Regions from separate parts of the Streptomyces sp. NPDC038707 genome, predicted to be linked through region 1. Evidence: riboswitches for the same ligand, from Rfam matches in the RefSeq annotation. Region 1 holds a riboswitch; each other region holds the start of a gene.

Region 1 (4,165 bases):
TCGTCATGCCGCCAGTGTAAGTTTGTTTAAAACTTGAACCAAGCCGTCCGTGGTCCGCCTCACCGCCGGCTCCGCCCGCCCGCCCCGGAGGAAAGAGCGCCGATGCCCCTGCCGTACGTGTTGCTGTCCGCCGCCGTCTCCCTCGACGGCTGCCTGGACGACACCGGTCCCGAACGGCTGCTGCTGTCCGGCCCGGCCGACTTCGACCGGGTCGACGGGGTCCGGGCCGGTGCCGACGCCGTCCTGGTCGGCGCCGGCACGATCCGCGCCGACAACCCCCGCCTGCTGGTCCGCTCGGCCGAGCGGCGCGCGGCCCGGCGTGCGGAGGGCCGCCCGGAGCACCCGCTGAAGGTCGCCGTCACCGGCTCAGGCGATCTCGACCCGGCGGCGCGGTTCTGGCACACCGGCGGCGACAAGCTCGTCTGTACGACCGACCAGGGCGCCGTACGGGCCACCCGCCTCCTCGGGGACACCGCCGACGTCGTCCCGCTCGGTCCCGCCCTGGACTGGCGGGTCCTGCTGGAGCACCTGTACGACGCGCGCGGGGTGCGGCGCCTGTTGGTCGAGGGCGGCGGCACGGTGCACACCCAGCTTCTCCAGCAGGGCCTGGCCGACGAGCTCCAGCTCGTCCTCGCCCCGCTGCTGGTCGGTGACCCGGCGGCCCCGCGGCTGTTCGGCCCGGGCGCCTACCCGGGCGGACGGCTGCGGCTGCTGGACACCCGCCGGATCGAGGACGTCGTCCTGATGCGCTACGCGCCCACGGCTCCCGGGACCGGTACGGCCGCCACCGCCGCCGACCGCCACTGGCTGCGCACCGCCTGTGAACTGGCGGCCCTGTGCCCGCCCTCGCGGACGGCGTTCAGCGTGGGTGCGGTCGTGGTCGCCGCCGACGGCACGGAGCTGGCCCGGGGGTACTCGCGCGAGGGCGGCGACCCGGTGGTGCACGCGGAGGAGGCGGCGCTCGCGAAGACCGGCCCGGACGACCCGCGGCTGCCCGGCGCCACGGTGTACTCCAGCCTGGAGCCGTGCGCCCGCCGCGCCTCCCGGCCGGCGCCCTGTGCGGAGCTGATCCTGCGGGCGGGGGTGCGCCGGGTGGTCACCGCCTGGCGGGAGCCCGACACCTTCGTGGCGGCGGCGGACGGCACGGGGGTGCTGACGGCGGCGGGCGCCCGGGTCGTCGTCCTGCCGGAGCTGGAGGACCTCGCGAAGGCGCCGAACGGGCATCTGCCGGGCTGAGCCGGACCGGGCGCCCGGGGCACCGGGGCACCGGGGGCACCGGGGGCGCACATACACCCAGGGCCCGGAATCCTTGGGATTCCGGGCCCTGGGCCTTCAGTAGCGGGGACAGGATTTGAACCTGCGACCTCTGGGTTATGAGCCCAGCGAGCTACCGAGCTGCTCCACCCCGCGTCGTTGTGACTCCAGTGTACGTCATCCGCGGGATGGTTCGCACACCGGTTTCGGCGGGCCCCCGGCCGGGCGGGCACAAGAGTCACGCAAGGTGATCGGGTGAGCGCAGTCCGCATAACATCTGAGTCACCATCAAAATCGCGAGTGACTGCTGACCGTTTCTGAGTGTCGATCACTTTGCCCGACTTGACGGGATAGTTGCTGATAACTCCACCGGTAAAAACGTTAATGATCAAGGGGACCGGCTTGGAAAGTGACTGTCAGGTCTATTAACGTTCGATAACGCAGCGCGGTCGTCCCAGCCGTCACAAGAGGCGGCTCCGTGCGCACGCGCCGAATCCCGCGAGGGAACCGGGGAACCACCACTTTGGGGTGAATCACGCGGATACCCGCCGTGTACTCACGCGAGTCCACGACCGGTATACGCGCGTAGGAGACCTTCCTGCTCCGAACCCGTCAGCTAACCCGGTAGGCGGAGGAAGGAAAGGAGCGCGCCCGCGTGGCGTCCAACCGGCCTGGCCCCGAAGCCCCGTCCATACCGGCACAGCCCGAGAGCGAGCCCGAGGTCTTCGGCTTCGGTGCCTACCGTGCCGACGAGGGCCCGTGGGAGGAGTGGAACCCCACCGAGGACTCCGTCGCCCCGGTCCGCGGCCGGCACCGGGTCGCCAAGCAGCGCGGCGGCTTCGCCCGCAGCTCCACCGTCCTCGGCGTCGGTGTCATGGCCGCGGTCGGCGCGGGCGGCATGGCCAGCGCCGACGACGGCAAGGCGCCCGTCTCCCTCTCCATGCCGGACCTGCCCTCGGTCGGCTCCCTCCTCCACGACGGTTCCGACGACGACCGGCCCGCCGAGGCCGCCGCGGCCACCACGCTCGCCACCGTCGCCGTGACCTCCGACACCGGCCAGGACAGCGCCGACGCGGGCGAGGTGCTGCGCAACCGGATCATGGCGCAGGCCGAGCAGCAGCAGGGCCAGGCCGACAGCAAGGCCGCCGCCGCCGCGCTCGCCGCCGCCGAGAAGCAGACCGCCGCGGCCGCCGCCCAGGCCGAGCAGCAGGCCGCCGCCCAGGCCGCCGCCGCCAAGGAGAAGGCGGAGGCCCAGGCGGAGAAGGCGGAAGCCGAGGCGAAGAAGGCGGCGGAGGAGAAGCGGCTGGCCGCGCTGGCCCGGCAGTACGCGCTGCCCACCTCCTCGTACACGATCACCTCGACGTTCGGGCAGGCCGGCTCGATGTGGTCCTCCGGCCACCACACCGGCCTCGACTTCGCCGCCCCCACCGGCACCCTGATCAAGGCCGTGCACAGCGGCACGATCACCGAGGCGGGCTGGGCCGGCGCGTACGGCTACCGCACCGTCCTGACCCTGGACGACGGCACCGAGCTGTGGTTCTGCCACCAGTCCTCGGTCAATGTCACGGCCGGTCAGAAGGTCGCCACCGGTGAGGTCATCGGCCGTGTCGGCGCCACCGGCAACGTCACCGGCCCGCACCTGCACTTCGAGGTCCACCCCGGCGGCTCCCCCACCGGCATCGACCCGATGGCATGGCTGCGCGACAAGGGCCTCACCCCCTGACGACCAGGGGCCTCACCCCTCACGACGAGGGGCCTCACCCCTCACGACGAGGGCCCTCACCCTGACGGCTCATCCCAGGAAAGCGGGAATCCGGCGCCGGCGGCGGGATGCGATCAGCCTCCGCCGGTGTTGGCATGACGTATGACGTCACTTCGTAAGCTCGGCTCCTCCGACCTGGAAGTCTTCCCGCTCTCCCTGGGCGGCAACGTCTTCGGCTGGACCGCCGACGAGCAGACCTCCTTCGCCGTCCTCGACGCCTACACCGCGGCCGGCGGCAACTTCGTCGACACCGCAGACGTGTACTCGGCCTGGGTCGACGGCAACAAGGGCGGCGAGTCCGAGACCATCCTCGGCAAGTGGCTGAAGGCCCGCGGCAACCGCTCCGACGTGGTCGTCGCGACCAAGGTCAGCCAGCACCCCGAGTTCCAGGGCCTGTCCGCCGCCAACATCAAGGCCGCCGCCGACGCCTCGCTGCGCCGCCTGGGCACCGACTACATCGACCTCTACTACACCCACTTCGACCAGCCCGAGGTGCCGGTCGAGGAGATCATCGGCGCGCTGGACGAGCTGGTGAAGGCCGGCAAGGTCCGGCACATCGCCGCCTCCAACATCAGCGCCGAGCGCCTGCGCGCGTCCCTGGAGTTCTCCGACCGCGAGGGCCTCGCCCGCTACGTCGCCGTCCAGCCGCACTACAACCTGGTCTCCCGCGACACCTACGAGGGCCCGCTCCAGGCGGTCGCCGCCGCCGAGGGCCTGTCCGCGGTTCCGTACTTCGCGCTGGCCTCGGGCTTCCTGACCGGCAAGTACCGGCCCGGCGCGACGGTGGACAGCGCCCGCGCCGACCGGGTCCAGGACTACGTGGCCTCCGAGCGCGGGCAGCGGGTGCTGGCCGCCCTGGACGAGGTCGCCGCCGCCCACGAGGCCCCGGTCGCCACGGTCGCCCTGGCCTGGCTGGCCGCCCAGCCGACGGTCACCGCCCCCATCGCCTCCGCCCGCACCCCGGAGCAGCTTCCCGCCCTGCTCGGCGTGGCGGAGCTGAAGCTGACCGACGCGGAGGTCGCGCAGCTGACGGAGGCCTCGGCCTAGTCCGCCGTCACGGCGGCGCGGCCCGGCGGCGCCGTCCGCACGGGTGCCCCGCGGTCAGGTCCGGTACGGGTCGTACGGGGCGTACGTCACCGCCGGGTATCC
Region 2 (4,165 bases), on a different contig from region 1:
GCCGCCCCGCCGCTCCTCGGCGTCAGCGTGAACTTCAGCGGCAGCCAGGTCTTCGCGTCCACGGCGATGCTGATCGCGCCGACCGTGGTACCGGACTGCCGGGGCCGGATCAGCAGCTTGTAGGCGTCGCGGCCGGCGACCTGCGCGGTGCCGTCGACGGTGACGGACGTGGTGTCGTCCACCGCCTTCAGCGCCTCGTCGGCGAAGTCCCCGGGCGTGGCCGGCGGCCCGTCCCGGCGCTCCTTGCCGGAGTCGGCCGCGGTGGAGTGGTAGACCTCGTTGCTCTTGCTGTCGTAGCCCCAGACGTCCTTGCCGTCGTGGATGAGGCTGTACTCTGCGCCGCGCTCCAGCAGCGACACCTTCTGCCGGTCCGGGCCGTCGGCGGCGACCCGCAGGGTGTGCGTCCCGGACACCAGCTCGGTGAGCCGGGACCGGGGGTCGGCGGAGGAGCCGTCGCCCTTGCCGGAGCCGCCCTGTCCCGCGCCGGAGAGCAGGCCGTCCTCCAGGCCGCCGAGGTCGGGCAGGCCGAGGTCGGTGGAGATCTTCACGGTGCCGGACAGCTGCTGCACGTCCGACCTGGCCATCTTCTCGATGAGCTGCTGTGCGGTGATCTTCGGCAGGTCGGGGTCGCCGGAGTCGGCGAGCGCCGGGACGAGCCCGATCGTGGCCGCCGCCACCCCCACCACCGCGACGGGAACGGCATACCGGGCGGCCTTGCGCGGGCGGGAGCGCGCGGCCCCGTCCCGCGCGGCGTCCTGGTGCCCGGCGCCCACTGCGTCGTCGGATTCGTACGGTGCCATGTGTGCCTTACCTCCGTCGTCGGCGGCGGCTGCTCTCACGCTGGTCAACCCTGAGCCGCCATTCTCACCCGAATCGGTGAGGAGTGGTGATTTCTGCGGCTTCCATGGGACCAAATCGGCGGCGCGGAAGCGTCACCCCTCGGAGGCAACTGCGTCTACGCCTGCGGTATGACACCCGACGGCCATGTCCTCCTCCGACCCGTAGGGGTCGCAGAGCAGGGCGCAGGGGACGCTGCGTCCATCCGGGGGACGCGGGGGGACGCCGGGGTCCGGCGGGACGGGCGGGAAGCGGCCGGCGCGCGGGCCGGGCCGGGTCAGCCGGCGCGGTGGACCACCGCGTCGCACAGCTCCACCAGCACGGCCTTGGCGTCGCACTCCGGCAGCGGGGCCAGCGCGGCCCGTGCCTCCTGCGCGTACCGCACCGTGTCCCGGCGGGCCTGCTCCAGCGCGGGGTGGGCGCGCAGCGCGGCCAGCGCCCGGGCGTGCCGGTCGTCGTCGCCGAGGTCGGAGTCCAGCAGCTCGCACAGCGCGATGTCCTCGGCCAGGCCGAGCCGGGCGGCCCGTTCGCGCAGCCGGAGCACCGGCAGCGTCGGGATGCCCTCGCGCAGGTCGGTGCCCGGGGTCTTGCCGGACTCGTGGGAGTCGGAGGCGATGTCCAGGACGTCGTCCGCCAGCTGGAAGGCGACCCCGAGCCGTTCGCCGTACTGGGTGAGCACGTCCACGACCCGCTCGCCGGCGCCGGACATCATCGCGCCGAACCGGCAGGCCACCGCCACCAGGGAGCCGGTCTTGCCGGCCAGGACGTCCAGGTAGTGCTCGACCGGGTCACGGCCGTCCGAGGGACCCGCGGTCTCCAGGATCTGCCCGGTGACCAGCCGTTCGAACGCCAGGGCCTGCACCCGCACCGCCTCCGGGCCGAGGTCGGCGAGGATCTGGGAGGCACGGGCGAAGAGGAAGTCACCGGTGAGGACCGCGACGGAGTTGCCCCAGCGGGTGTTCGCGCTGTCCACCCCGCGCCGCACGGCCGCCTCGTCCATGACGTCGTCGTGGTACAGCGTCGCCAGGTGGGTCAGCTCCACGACCACGGCCGACGGCACGACCCCCGGCGCGTACGGGTCGCCGAACTGGGCGGCGAGCATCACGAGCAGTGGCCGGAATCGTTTCCCGCCGGCCCGCACGAGGTGCTGCGCGGCCTCGGTGATGAACGGGACCTCGCTCTTGGTGGCATCGAGCAAGCCTTCCTCGACAGCCGCCAATCCGGCCTGGACATCGGCTTCCAGAGCCTGGTCCCGCACGCTCAGCCCGAACGGCCCGACGACGGTCACGAGGGGTCTCCTGTCTGCTGGTGTCTGCTGGCGATTACACGGTTTGTCGATAGGTCGCTGCCATCACTCAAGTCAGCGTATCCGGTCCTGTTTCGATCACCGATAGCGCCCACCGGTCCAGCCCGGGTGGTATCGGACCATGACCGGCATCGTTTTGATCACACGGTAATAAGGGACATATATTGACTTAAAGGTAATCTGGATACCGTGTCGCGACCTCTCCACACCTTCCTCACTTCACTTCGCCCCCTTCGGCCGCTACACCCCCCATGTCTGGTTTGAAGTATTTTGCTATTTCGTGAATTGGGTCACGTGTCAGGCCGTACCGCGCCACCAACCCCTCCCCCCGCCACCCCTTGCCCCGTCGGCGAGTTGAGGATGCGCCACCGTAAAGGATCAAGCACCCCATACGATGCCGATCAAGGTCAAACAGCGCATTGCATGAATCCGGTACTTGTTCCCGACATGTGCTCTCGCATACGTTCCGGGCCGTCGGGCGGACGCCGAATCCTGCCGCCGCCCGCGTAACCCATTCACGAACCCATTCGTACGGCAGGAGCGGGGGACCCAGGTAAGTCGCCGCGCCGGACGGCATCCGCCGCGCCGGAACGGCTCGGGGTGAAGCCGTGCCTCCTTCCGGGCACGGCCGGGCACCTCCCCGCCCGAACCCGACAGCTCACCTCGCAGGCGCCGGAGAGGATCTTTCGATGTCTGCTGCCGCTCAGCACCGCCGTACCGGGAACACCCGCCTCATCCGCACCCTCGCCGCCGCCTGCACCGGCGCCGCCGCCCTCGCCCTGCCGATCGTCGGCGCGTCCGGCGCCTTCGCCGCCACCACCGCGGCCCCGGCCGTGGGCACCACCCCCGCCGGCTACCCGGACAACCTCGACGGCTGGATCCGCGAGTCGCTCGCGATCATGGCCGAGAAGAAGATCCCGGGCACCTACAACGGCATCTACCGCAACGTCGTCCGCGAGTCCTCCGGCAACCCCGCGGCCATCAACCTCTGGGACTCCAACGCGGCCAAGGGCATCCCGTCCAAGGGCCTGCTCCAGGTCATCGACCCGACCTTCAACGCGTACCACGTCGCCGGGACGTCCTTCGACATCTACGACCCGGTCGCGAACATCACCGCCGCCTGCAACTACGCGGCGGCCCGCTACGGCTCGATCGACAACGTGTTCGGCGCCTACTGACGCACCCGCCGCCCGCCGCGGTCCGTCCGCCCGCCCGGTCGCCCCGCCGCCGGGCCCCCGCCGCGGTCAGGCGGCCGGGAAGAGTCTTTCGAGGACGACGGCGACGCCGTCGTCCTCGTTCGACACCGTCACCTCGTCGGCCACCGCCTTCAGCTCCGGATGCGCGCCGGCCATGGCGACCCCGCGCGCCGCCCAGCGGAACATCGGGATGTCGTTGGGCATGTCACCGAAGGCGAGGGCCCGTTCGGCACCGGTCCCCAGCCGCTCGGCGGCCAGCGCCAGCCCGGTCGCCTTCGTCACCCCGCTCGGCTGGAGCTCCACGGTGCCCGGCCCCGACATGGTGACGTTCGCCAGCGAGCCCACCGCCGCGCGCGCCACGGCCGCCAGCTCGTCGTCGGACAGCTCGGCGTGCCGCAGCAGCACCTTGCTGATCGGCCGGGCCCACAGTTCGGCGCGCCGGGCGACCCGCACCGCGGGCAGCGTCGGGTGCGGCATCCGGTAGCCGGGCTCGATGAGCGTCAGCCCGTCCTCGCCGTCCTGGTCGACCGCCGCGTACACCTGCCCCACCTCCGCCTCGACCTTGCCGAGCGCGGTCTCCGCCAGCTCCCGGTCCAGCCGCACCGACCACAGCAGCCGGCCGGCCCCGGCGTCGTAGACCTGCGCGCCCTGCCCGCACACCGCCAGACCGGTGCAGCCGAGGCGCGTGAGCAGGGGCCGTACCCGCGGCGCCGGGCGGCCGGTGACCACCAGATGCCGGGCCCCGGCCCGCGCCACCCGCGCGAGCGCGGCGCGCGACCGGTCGGAGACGGTGTCGTCGCCGCGCAGCAGCGTTCCGTCCAGGTCA
Region 3 (4,165 bases), on a different contig from region 1:
GCGCCCCGCGACGGCTCCCTCCCGGACGTCATCGGCGAGCAGAAGCGCGAGGTCCTCGTGGAGGAGGTTCCGGCGCGCGCCCTGATGGCCGCCTACCGGCTCCCGCACGACGGCACGCGCGCGTGCGACGCGGCCGACCTCGCGCTGACCATCCTCGGCGGCGGCGAGTCCTCCCGCCTGTACAACCGCCTGGTGCGCCGCGACCGTACGGCCGTCGCCGCGGGCTTCGGCCTGCTGCGCCTGGCCGGCGCGCCCTCCATGGGCTGGCTGGACGTGAAGACCTCCGGTGACGTCGAGGTGCCGGTCATCGAGACCGCCATCGACGAGGAGCTGGCCCGGTTCGCCGAAGAGGGCCCCACCCCCGAGGAGATGGAGCGCGCCCAGGCCCAGCTGGAGCGCGAGTGGCTGGACCGGCTCGGCACGGTCGCCGGCCGCGCCGACGAACTGTGCCGGTACGCCGTCCTGTTCGGCGACCCGCAGCTCGCCCTGACCGCCGTCCGGCGCGTCCTGGAGGTCACCCCCGGGGAGGTCCGGGAAGTGGCCGCGGCCCGCCTGCGGCCGGACAACCGCGCGGTCCTGGTCTACGAGCCGAAGTCCCCGCAGGCCGCCCCGGACGCCGATGTCCCCGAGGACCCGGAGCAGGAAGCGACCGTAGAGGCGGGCCGCGACGAGACCGAGAACGAGGAGACGGCCAAGTGACCGAGCTCGCCACCATGGAGTTCCACCCCCAGCCGCAGCCCGGCGAGGCCAGGCCCTGGGCGTTTCCGGCCCCCGAGCGCACCGCGCTCGACAACGGCCTGACCGTGCTGCGCTGCCACCGCCCCGGCCAGCAGGTCGTCGCCGTCGAGGTGCTGCTGGACGCGCCGCTGGACGCCGAGCCGGCCGGCCTGGACGGCGTCGCCACGATCATGGCGCGGGCCTTCTCCGAGGGCACCGACCGGCACTCCGCCGAGGAGTTCGCCGCCGAGCTGGAGCGCGCGGGCGCCACCCTGGACGCGCACGCCGACCACCCCGGGCTCCGGCTCAGCCTGGAGGTCCCTGCCTCCCGCCTGGCCAAGGGCCTCGGCCTGCTCGCCGACGCGCTGCGCGCGCCCGCCTTCGCCCCGGGCGAGGTCGAGCGCCTCGTCCGCAACCGCCTGGACGAGATCCCGCACGAGCTGGCCAACCCGTCCCGCCGGGCCGCCAAGGAACTCTCCAAGGAGCTGTTCCCGGCGACCTCGCGCATGTCCCGGCCGCGCCAGGGCACCGAGGAGACCGTCGAGAAGATCGACGCGGCGGCCGTACGCGCCTTCTACGACCGTCACGTGCGGCCCGCCACGGCCACCCTGGTCGTCGTCGGCGACCTGACCGGCACCGACCTGGACGCGCTGCTCGGCGACACCCTGGGCGCCTGGACCGGCACCCCCGGCGAACCGCGCCCGGTGCCCCCGGTGACCGCCGACGACACCGGGCGCGTGGTCATCGTGGACCGGCCCGGTGCCGTACAGACGCAGCTGCTCATCGGCCGGATCGGCCCCGACCGGCACGACCGGGTGTGGCCCGCCCAGGTGCTCGGCACGTACTGCCTCGGCGGCACCCTCACCTCCCGCCTGGACCGCGTGCTGCGCGAGGAGAAGGGCTACACCTACGGCGTGCGCTCCTTCGGGCAGGTCCTCAGGTCCGCGCCGGACGGCACGGGCGCGGCGATGCTGGCCATCAGCGGCTCCGTGGACACGCCGAACACCGGCCCGGCGCTGGACGACCTGTGGAAGGTGCTGCGCACTGTCGCGGCGGAGGGCCTGACCGACGCCGAGCGGGACGTCGCCGTGCAGAACCTCGTCGGCGTGGCGCCGCTGAAGTACGAGACCGCGGCGGCCGTCGCGAGCACGCTGGCCGACCAGGTCGAGCAGCACCTGCCCGACGACTTCCAGGCGACGCTGTACCGGCAGCTGGCGGCCACGGGCACGGTGGAGGCCACCGCGGCCGTGGTGAACGCCTTCCCGGTGGACCGCCTGGTGACCGTCCTCGTCGGCGACGCCGCCCAGATCAAGGCACCGGTCGAGGAGCTCGGCATCGGTGAGGTGACCGTGGTGTCGGCCGAGTAACGGCCCGGCACGTCCGGCGCACGCGCGCGTGGGGCCCTGACGGTCACGAGCCGTCAGGGCCCCACGCTGTTCCACTCGGTCCCTCAGATGCCCGTTTTGGGGCGGAGGTTGCCTGTCTGACCTGTGGGATGCGCTACAAAAACCCGGATCCGTTTGAGGATCGAAAGCGGGCCGCCGTAGCGTCGTCCGGGCTGTTCGTCAGGCAGTGCGCCGCACCCGCGGCACCGGACAGCCATCGCCGAGTCCCCGTACGGCGCGAGCCAGGGGAGCCGGGGACCCACCGTCCCTGGGGTGAATCGGGCGCCCGCGAGGGGGCCCGTAGGAGACCTTCCTGCTCCGAACCCGTCAGCTAACCCGGTAGGCGAGAGGGAAGGAAAGGACCAGCCACTCCATGGCGTTCATGTGCGCCACCGGGAAGCACCGCAAGCCCGGCCGGGTCAAGCGCACCACCGCTCAGGCGGCCGGCGTCGCGGCCCTGACCACCACCGGTGTCATCGGCACCCTCGCCGCCTCTCCGGCGCTCGCCGCCGGCAGCCCCGTGGACCAGACCGGCCTCACCCCGGTCCTCGCCGCCACCGAGGACGTCGCCGCGCAGATCGACGCGCAGGCCACCGCCCAGCAGCAGGCCGCCGACCGCAAGGCGGCCGAGGAGGCCGCGGAGAAGGCGGCCGCCGAGCGGGCCGAGGAGGAACGGGTCCGCGCCGCGCGCGAGGCCGAGCGCCGCAGGCTGAACACCTTCGTCGCCCCCATCGCGCACTCGTACGTCTCCACGGCCTACCAGGCGTCCAGCTCGCTGTGGTCCTCCGGTTCGCACACCGGCATCGACTTCCACGCGGCCGCCGGCACCACCGTGCACGCGGTGGGCTCCGGCACGGTCGTCGCCACCGGCTGGGGCGGCGCCTACGGCAACCAGATCGTGATCCGGATGGCCGACGGCATGTACACGCAGTACGGGCACCTGTCGTCCATCGGCGTCACGGTGGGCCAGAAGGTGGAGCCGGGCCAGCAGATCGGTCTGTCCGGCGCCACGGGCAACGTCACCGGCCCGCACCTCCACTTCGAGGCGCGCACGAGCCCGGACTACGGCTCCGACATCGACCCCGTCGCCTATCTCCGCGGGCACGGCGTGCACATCTGACGCTCCGCGCGTTCCCTGGCGGCCCCGGCTCACCGAGCCGGGGCTTTCGCCGTTTTTCACGGTGTCCGCCGGACCCGTTGTCCAAAAAATATCCATGGATTACCGCCCCCCGTCGGAAATTCCGGTGCATTGGAATAGAGTCGCGGAACAGGCGTCCAGTGTCGGCGTTTCACGGGGATTAAGGCGGAGGTCGGTCATGCGTATTCCGGCGCACTCGGTGTGCACCGCTGTCCGGGACGACATCGTCGCGGGTGTCTACGAGCGCGGCAGCCGGCTCACCGAGGAAGTCCTGGCCCGTCGCTACGGCGTCTCGCGTGTCCCCGTCCGCGAGGCGCTGCGCACCCTGGAGGCCGAGGGGTTCGTGGTGACGCGCCGGCACGCGGGCGCGTGCGTGGCCGAGCCGACCGAGCAGGAGGCCGCCGACGTGCTGGAGATGCGGACGCTGCTGGAGCCGCTGGGCGCCGCGCGGGCCGCCCAGCGGCGCACGGAGGCCCACCTGAAGGTGCTGCGCGGCCTGGTCCGGCTGGGCCAGGAGCGGGCCCGGAAGGGCAACAGCGAGGATCTGCGCTCGCTCGGCGGCTGGTTCCACGAGACGCTCGCCCAGGCCTGCGGCAGCCCCTCGCTGACCTCGATGCTGACCCAGCTGCGGCACAAGATCGCCTGGATGTACGCGGTGGAGGCCCCGGTGAGCCCGGTGGAGACCTGGGTGGAGCACGGCGCGATCGTGGACGCGGTGGCGCGCGGGGACGGCGAACGCGCGCGGGCGCTGACCGCCCTGCACACCGAGCGCGCGACGGGCGCGCACCGGCTCCGCTTCTCCGGCACCGGGGAGCGTGTGAGGACTTCGCAACACCCCGTAAACATGTCGGGCCTACGGCATTAACACGCGCGCCGTATACAAAGAAGGGTTATTCGGTGGCGGGTGTTTTCCGCTGCCCTTTTT
Region 4 (4,165 bases), on a different contig from region 1:
ACGACCGTCAACCTCATCGGCAACGGCACCTACGCGCTGCTCACCCACCCCGGCCAGCGCGCCCGCCTCCAGGACTCCCTGGCCCGCGGCGAACGGGACCTGCTGGAGACGGGCGTCGAGGAACTGCTGCGCTACGACGGCCCGGTGGAACTGGCCACGTGGCGGTTCGCCACCGAGCCGCTGGCCCTCGGCGGGCAGCGCATAGCGCCGGGCGACCCGGTGCTCGTCGTCCTCGCCGCCGCCGACCGGGACCCGGAGCGGTTCGCCGACCCGGACGTGCTCGACCTCGGCCGCCGCGACAACCAGCACCTCGGCTACGGCCACGGCATCCACTACTGCCTGGGCGCGCCGCTCGCCCGGCTGGAGGGGCAGACCGCGCTGGCCACCCTGTTCACCCGCCTGCCCGACCTGCGGCTGGCCGCCGATCCGGCCGACCTGCGCTGGCGCGGCGGGCTCATCATGCGCGGCCTGCGCACCCTGCCGGTGGAGTTCACGCCGACCGCCTGAACACAGGTCCTCCAGGAGAAGGTGACACTTTCTCAACTCTGTGATCTTCACGTGATCTGTGCGGCATGAACTTGTGACAAGTGATCGTCTGCCGATACGTTCACCCATCAGCGCGGCGAGCGGCTTCGACCGCCGCGCCGGTCCTGCTGTCGCTCGAAAGGCTTCTGCATGCTCTCCGGGAACGGTCGACACCGTCGCCCCCGCCAGGCTCCGGCCCTCCTCGTCGCGGCCGGAGTGACCGGCTCCGCCATCGCCATCCCGCTCCTCGGCGCCGCGAGTGCCAACGCGGCCGACGGCACCACGTGGGACAAGGTGGCCGAGTGCGAGAGCGGCGGCTCCTGGAGCGCGGACAACGGAAACGGGTACTACGGCGGCCTGCAGATCTCGCAGGACGACTGGGACGCGTACGGCGGTGGCCAGTACGCGGCCAGCGCCGACCAGGCCAGCCGTCAGCAGCAGATCGCCGTCGCCGAGAAGATCCTCGCCGACCGGGGCACCGCCCCCTGGGCCACCTGCGCCCTGCTGTCCGGTCTGACGCAGAACTCGGGGTCCGTGGACGTCGACACGGGCGTCGGCGGCTCCCATGACACCGGTGCCCCGAAGGACCCGTCCGGACCGGCCGGCACCTCCGGCACGGACAAGACTCCGGGGACCTCCGACCCGTCCGGCCGGCCGGACGCGACGCCCTCCACCGGCTCCGGCACCGGCCCGGGTTCCTCCGCGGAGCCGACCGAGGCGCCCACCTCCGAGGATGACAAGGGCGACAAGGGCGACAAGGGCGACAAGAACAACAAGAGCGGCAAGGAAGGCAAGGGCGACAAGGGCGGCAAGGAAGCGGGTCAGGCCGCCGACGACGCCGGCGAGGCGGCGGGCGAGGGCGCGGACGCGACCCCCGGTCCCGCCGGGACCGGCACCCCCGAGGCCGCCGGGACCTCCACGCCCGACACCGGCGGCTCCCAGACTCCCGGAGGGGCCCCGACGGCCACCCCGGACGCCGGGACCGTGCGCAACCCGCAGCAGGCGGCCGGTTCTTGGAGCCTGGTCGACACCGGCGCCGTCGGCACCGGCGGCCGGCACCGGGGACCCAGCGCGGACGAAAAGGTGACAAAGGGTCAGAACGGGGCCCCGTCCGGCCGGCACGCCTCCCGCGGACCGGACACCTACACCGTCCGCCAGGGCGACTCCCTGTCCTCCATCGCCGACTCCCTTGACGTCGACGGCGGATGGCACGCGTTGTACACCGGCAACAAGAAGGCCATCGGCGCCGACCCGAATCACATCACCGCCGGTCAGACCCTGGATGTCCAGGGCGAAACGGGCGCAAAGTAGCGGGACTTGACGTCCTGTTTAACGCCCTAATGTCCGGTTTGGCGAAAGTGTGGGATGAGTCTCAGAAGCCCTGATCGTCTTTGAAATTCCGGCGATCACCTGTCTACGGTCGAGGCCGCTCGTTCACCGCGAGCCCCGGCATCCACCACGCCGAATCCTGCCAGTGGTTGCCCGGGAACAGTCGTCGCGAACAAGCGCCGTAGGCAGGAGCGGGGGACCCAAGGTAGGCGCCGGGCCCAGCAGTTGAGCTGGGACCGGCTGGGGGTGAAGCCGCGTCACGCGCAAGCGGATGACGCGGCCGGGCAACTCAACCGGCCCGAACCCGACAGCTCACCTCGTAGGCGTCGGTGAGGGGAATCGATCCATGCTGTTTACCGGCAAGGGCAAGCACCGTCGTCCGTCCAAGGCCGTCCGCGCCATCACGCTCGCCGGTGTCACCGGTGCCGCCGTCGCCGCTCCGCTGATGGCGGCCGGCAACGCCTCCGCCGCCACCGCCTCCCAGTGGGACGCGGTCGCCCAGTGCGAGTCCGGTGGCAACTGGTCCATCAACACCGGCAACGGCTACTACGGCGGTCTGCAGTTCTCCGCCTCCACCTGGGCCGCGTACGGCGGCACGCAGTACGCCTCCACCGCCGACAAGGCGAGCAAGTCGCAGCAGATAGCCGTCGCCGAGAAGGTCCTCGCCGCCCAGGGCAAGGGTGCCTGGCCGGTCTGCGGCACGGGCCTGTCGGGCGCCGCCTACAACGGCTCCGCCCCGAGCGCCCCGGCGCCGTCCACCCCGTCGTCCACCCAGGGCTCGGGCACCTCCACCCGCTCCGCCGACCAGCAGGCCGCCTCCCGCTCCGCCGAACGCCCGGCCGCCTCGACGAACAAGAGCACGGGCACCGGCAACAGCACGAGCACCGGCAGCACCGGTGGCAGCGCGGGCAAGACCGTCACCACCCCGACCGGCAAGAAGGTCAAGAAGGGCGACGGCGAGTACAAGGTCGCCCAGGGTGACACGCTCAGCACCATCGCCGCCCGGCACAAGGTCGCGGGCGGCTGGCAGAAGCTGTTCGAGCTGAACAAGGACATCGTCCAGGACGCCGACCTCATCTACCCGGGCCAGCAGCTCCACCTGAAGTAGCCCCCGGGCCCCCAGGGTCCGCGCATCCCGGCGGCCCCTCCGAGGCCCCGTGCGGGCCACCCCCGTCCCCATGGGCCCCCGCCCCGGCGCGTCTTCCCCCGTACGCGCCGGGGCGGGGTTTTTCCGCACACGCCCCAGAGCCCCCGCCCGGCGCCCCCGTCCCGGGGTGCCTGCCCCGGCGCCCCCGTCCCGGGGTGCCTGCCCCGGCGCCCCCGTCCCGGCGCGTCTGTCCGGCGGCCCCGTTCCGGGGTGTCTGCCCCGGCGGCCCCGTTCCGGTGTGTCTGCCCGGTGGCCCCGTCCCGGGGTGCGTGCCCCGGTGGCCCCGTCCCGGCGTGCCCGCCCGGCGCCCCCGCCCCGGCGTGTCTGCCCGGCGGCCCCGTCCCGGGGTGCCCGCCCGGCGCCCCCGCCCCGGCGCCCCCGCCCCGAGGTGCCTGCCCCGGCGGCCCCGTCCCGGGGGTGCCTGCCCCGGCGGCCCCGTTCCGGGGTGCCTGCCCGGGTGGCCCTGTTCCGGGGTGCGTGCCCCGGTGGCCCCGTTCCGGCGTGCCCGCCCGGCGCCACCGCCCCGGTGTGTCTGCCCGGCGGCCCCGTTCCGGGGTGCCTGCCCTGGCGCCCCCGTCCCGGGGTGCCCGCCCGGTGGCCCCGTCCCGGGGTGCCCGCCCGGCGCCCCCGCCCCGGCGTGTCTGCCCAGCGGCCCCGCCCCGGCGCCCCGCCTCGAGGTGCCTGCCCCCGGCGCCCCCGTCCCGAGGTGCCCGCCCGGCGCCCCCGCCCCGGCGCGCCCGCTCAACGCCCCGCCCCCGCCCCGGCGCGCCCGCTCAACGCCCCCGGAGAGGCGTCCTGGCCCCGGAGCGATCCGGACCTTTGTTTTGAGCTGAAACAAAAGGTACGGTCGCCCTGTCCACGGGGCGGTCGGTCGCGGGCCGAGCGGCCCGGGACGGTTAGGCTCTAGTCGCAAGGCACACCAGCCCCGCACTTCCAGCGTCACATCCAAGAAGGAGATGCTCGTGCCGTCCATCGACGTCGTCGTAGCCCGGGAAATCCTGGACTCCCGAGGCAACCCCACGGTCGAGGTCGAGGTCGGCCTCGACGACGGCAGCACGGGTCGTGCCGCCGTGCCGTCCGGCGCCTCGACCGGCGCCTTCGAGGCCATCGAGCTGCGCGACGGTGACCCGAACCGCTACCAGGGCAAGGGCGTCGAGAAGGCTG

The links. Region 1 has a riboswitch for cyclic di-AMP ahead of AB0E62_RS02655 (M23 family metallopeptidase). Riboswitches for the same ligand answer to the same signal wherever they lie in the genome.
Region 2: it holds a riboswitch for cyclic di-AMP, as region 1 does, so the genes downstream of both, AB0E62_RS24450 (transglycosylase SLT domain-containing protein) here and AB0E62_RS02655 (M23 family metallopeptidase) in region 1, are expected to answer to the same signal.
Region 3: it holds a riboswitch for cyclic di-AMP, as region 1 does, so the genes downstream of both, AB0E62_RS22470 (M23 family metallopeptidase) here and AB0E62_RS02655 (M23 family metallopeptidase) in region 1, are expected to answer to the same signal.
Region 4: it holds a riboswitch for cyclic di-AMP, as region 1 does, so the genes downstream of both, AB0E62_RS08465 (transglycosylase family protein) here and AB0E62_RS02655 (M23 family metallopeptidase) in region 1, are expected to answer to the same signal.

What each region holds. Positions count from the first base shown of each region.
Region 1 covers NZ_JBEZUP010000002.1:20,745-24,909, reverse strand. Annotated here, with positions in the region: gene AB0E62_RS02670 (MarR family transcriptional regulator) at 1-7, opposite strand, end outside; gene AB0E62_RS02665 (dihydrofolate reductase family protein) at 103-1,236, shown strand; tRNA gene AB0E62_RS02660 (tRNA-Met) at 1,337-1,410, opposite strand; cyclic di-AMP (ydaO/yuaA leader) riboswitch at 1,732-1,902, shown strand; gene AB0E62_RS02655 (M23 family metallopeptidase) at 1,910-2,977, shown strand; gene AB0E62_RS02650 (aldo/keto reductase) at 3,119-4,063, shown strand; gene AB0E62_RS02645 (PrsW family intramembrane metalloprotease) at 4,118-4,165, opposite strand, start outside.
Region 2 covers NZ_JBEZUP010000019.1:7,452-11,616, forward strand. Annotated here, with positions in the region: gene AB0E62_RS24440 (DUF2092 domain-containing protein) at 1-800, opposite strand, end outside; gene AB0E62_RS24445 (polyprenyl synthetase family protein) at 1,115-2,125, opposite strand; cyclic di-AMP (ydaO/yuaA leader) riboswitch at 2,654-2,830, shown strand; gene AB0E62_RS24450 (transglycosylase SLT domain-containing protein) at 2,833-3,321, shown strand; gene AB0E62_RS24455 (HAD family hydrolase) at 3,388-4,165, opposite strand, start outside.
Region 3 covers NZ_JBEZUP010000016.1:61,574-65,738, reverse strand. Annotated here, with positions in the region: gene AB0E62_RS22480 (pitrilysin family protein) at 1-699, shown strand, start outside; gene AB0E62_RS22475 (pitrilysin family protein) at 696-2,084, shown strand; cyclic di-AMP (ydaO/yuaA leader) riboswitch at 2,311-2,463, shown strand; gene AB0E62_RS22470 (M23 family metallopeptidase) at 2,476-3,222, shown strand; gene AB0E62_RS22465 (GntR family transcriptional regulator) at 3,419-4,105, shown strand.
Region 4 covers NZ_JBEZUP010000004.1:337,151-341,315, forward strand. Annotated here, with positions in the region: gene AB0E62_RS08455 (cytochrome P450) at 1-507, shown strand, start outside; gene AB0E62_RS08460 (transglycosylase family protein) at 676-1,836, shown strand; cyclic di-AMP (ydaO/yuaA leader) riboswitch at 1,975-2,195, shown strand; gene AB0E62_RS08465 (transglycosylase family protein) at 2,201-2,962, shown strand; gene eno (phosphopyruvate hydratase) at 3,964-4,165, shown strand, end outside.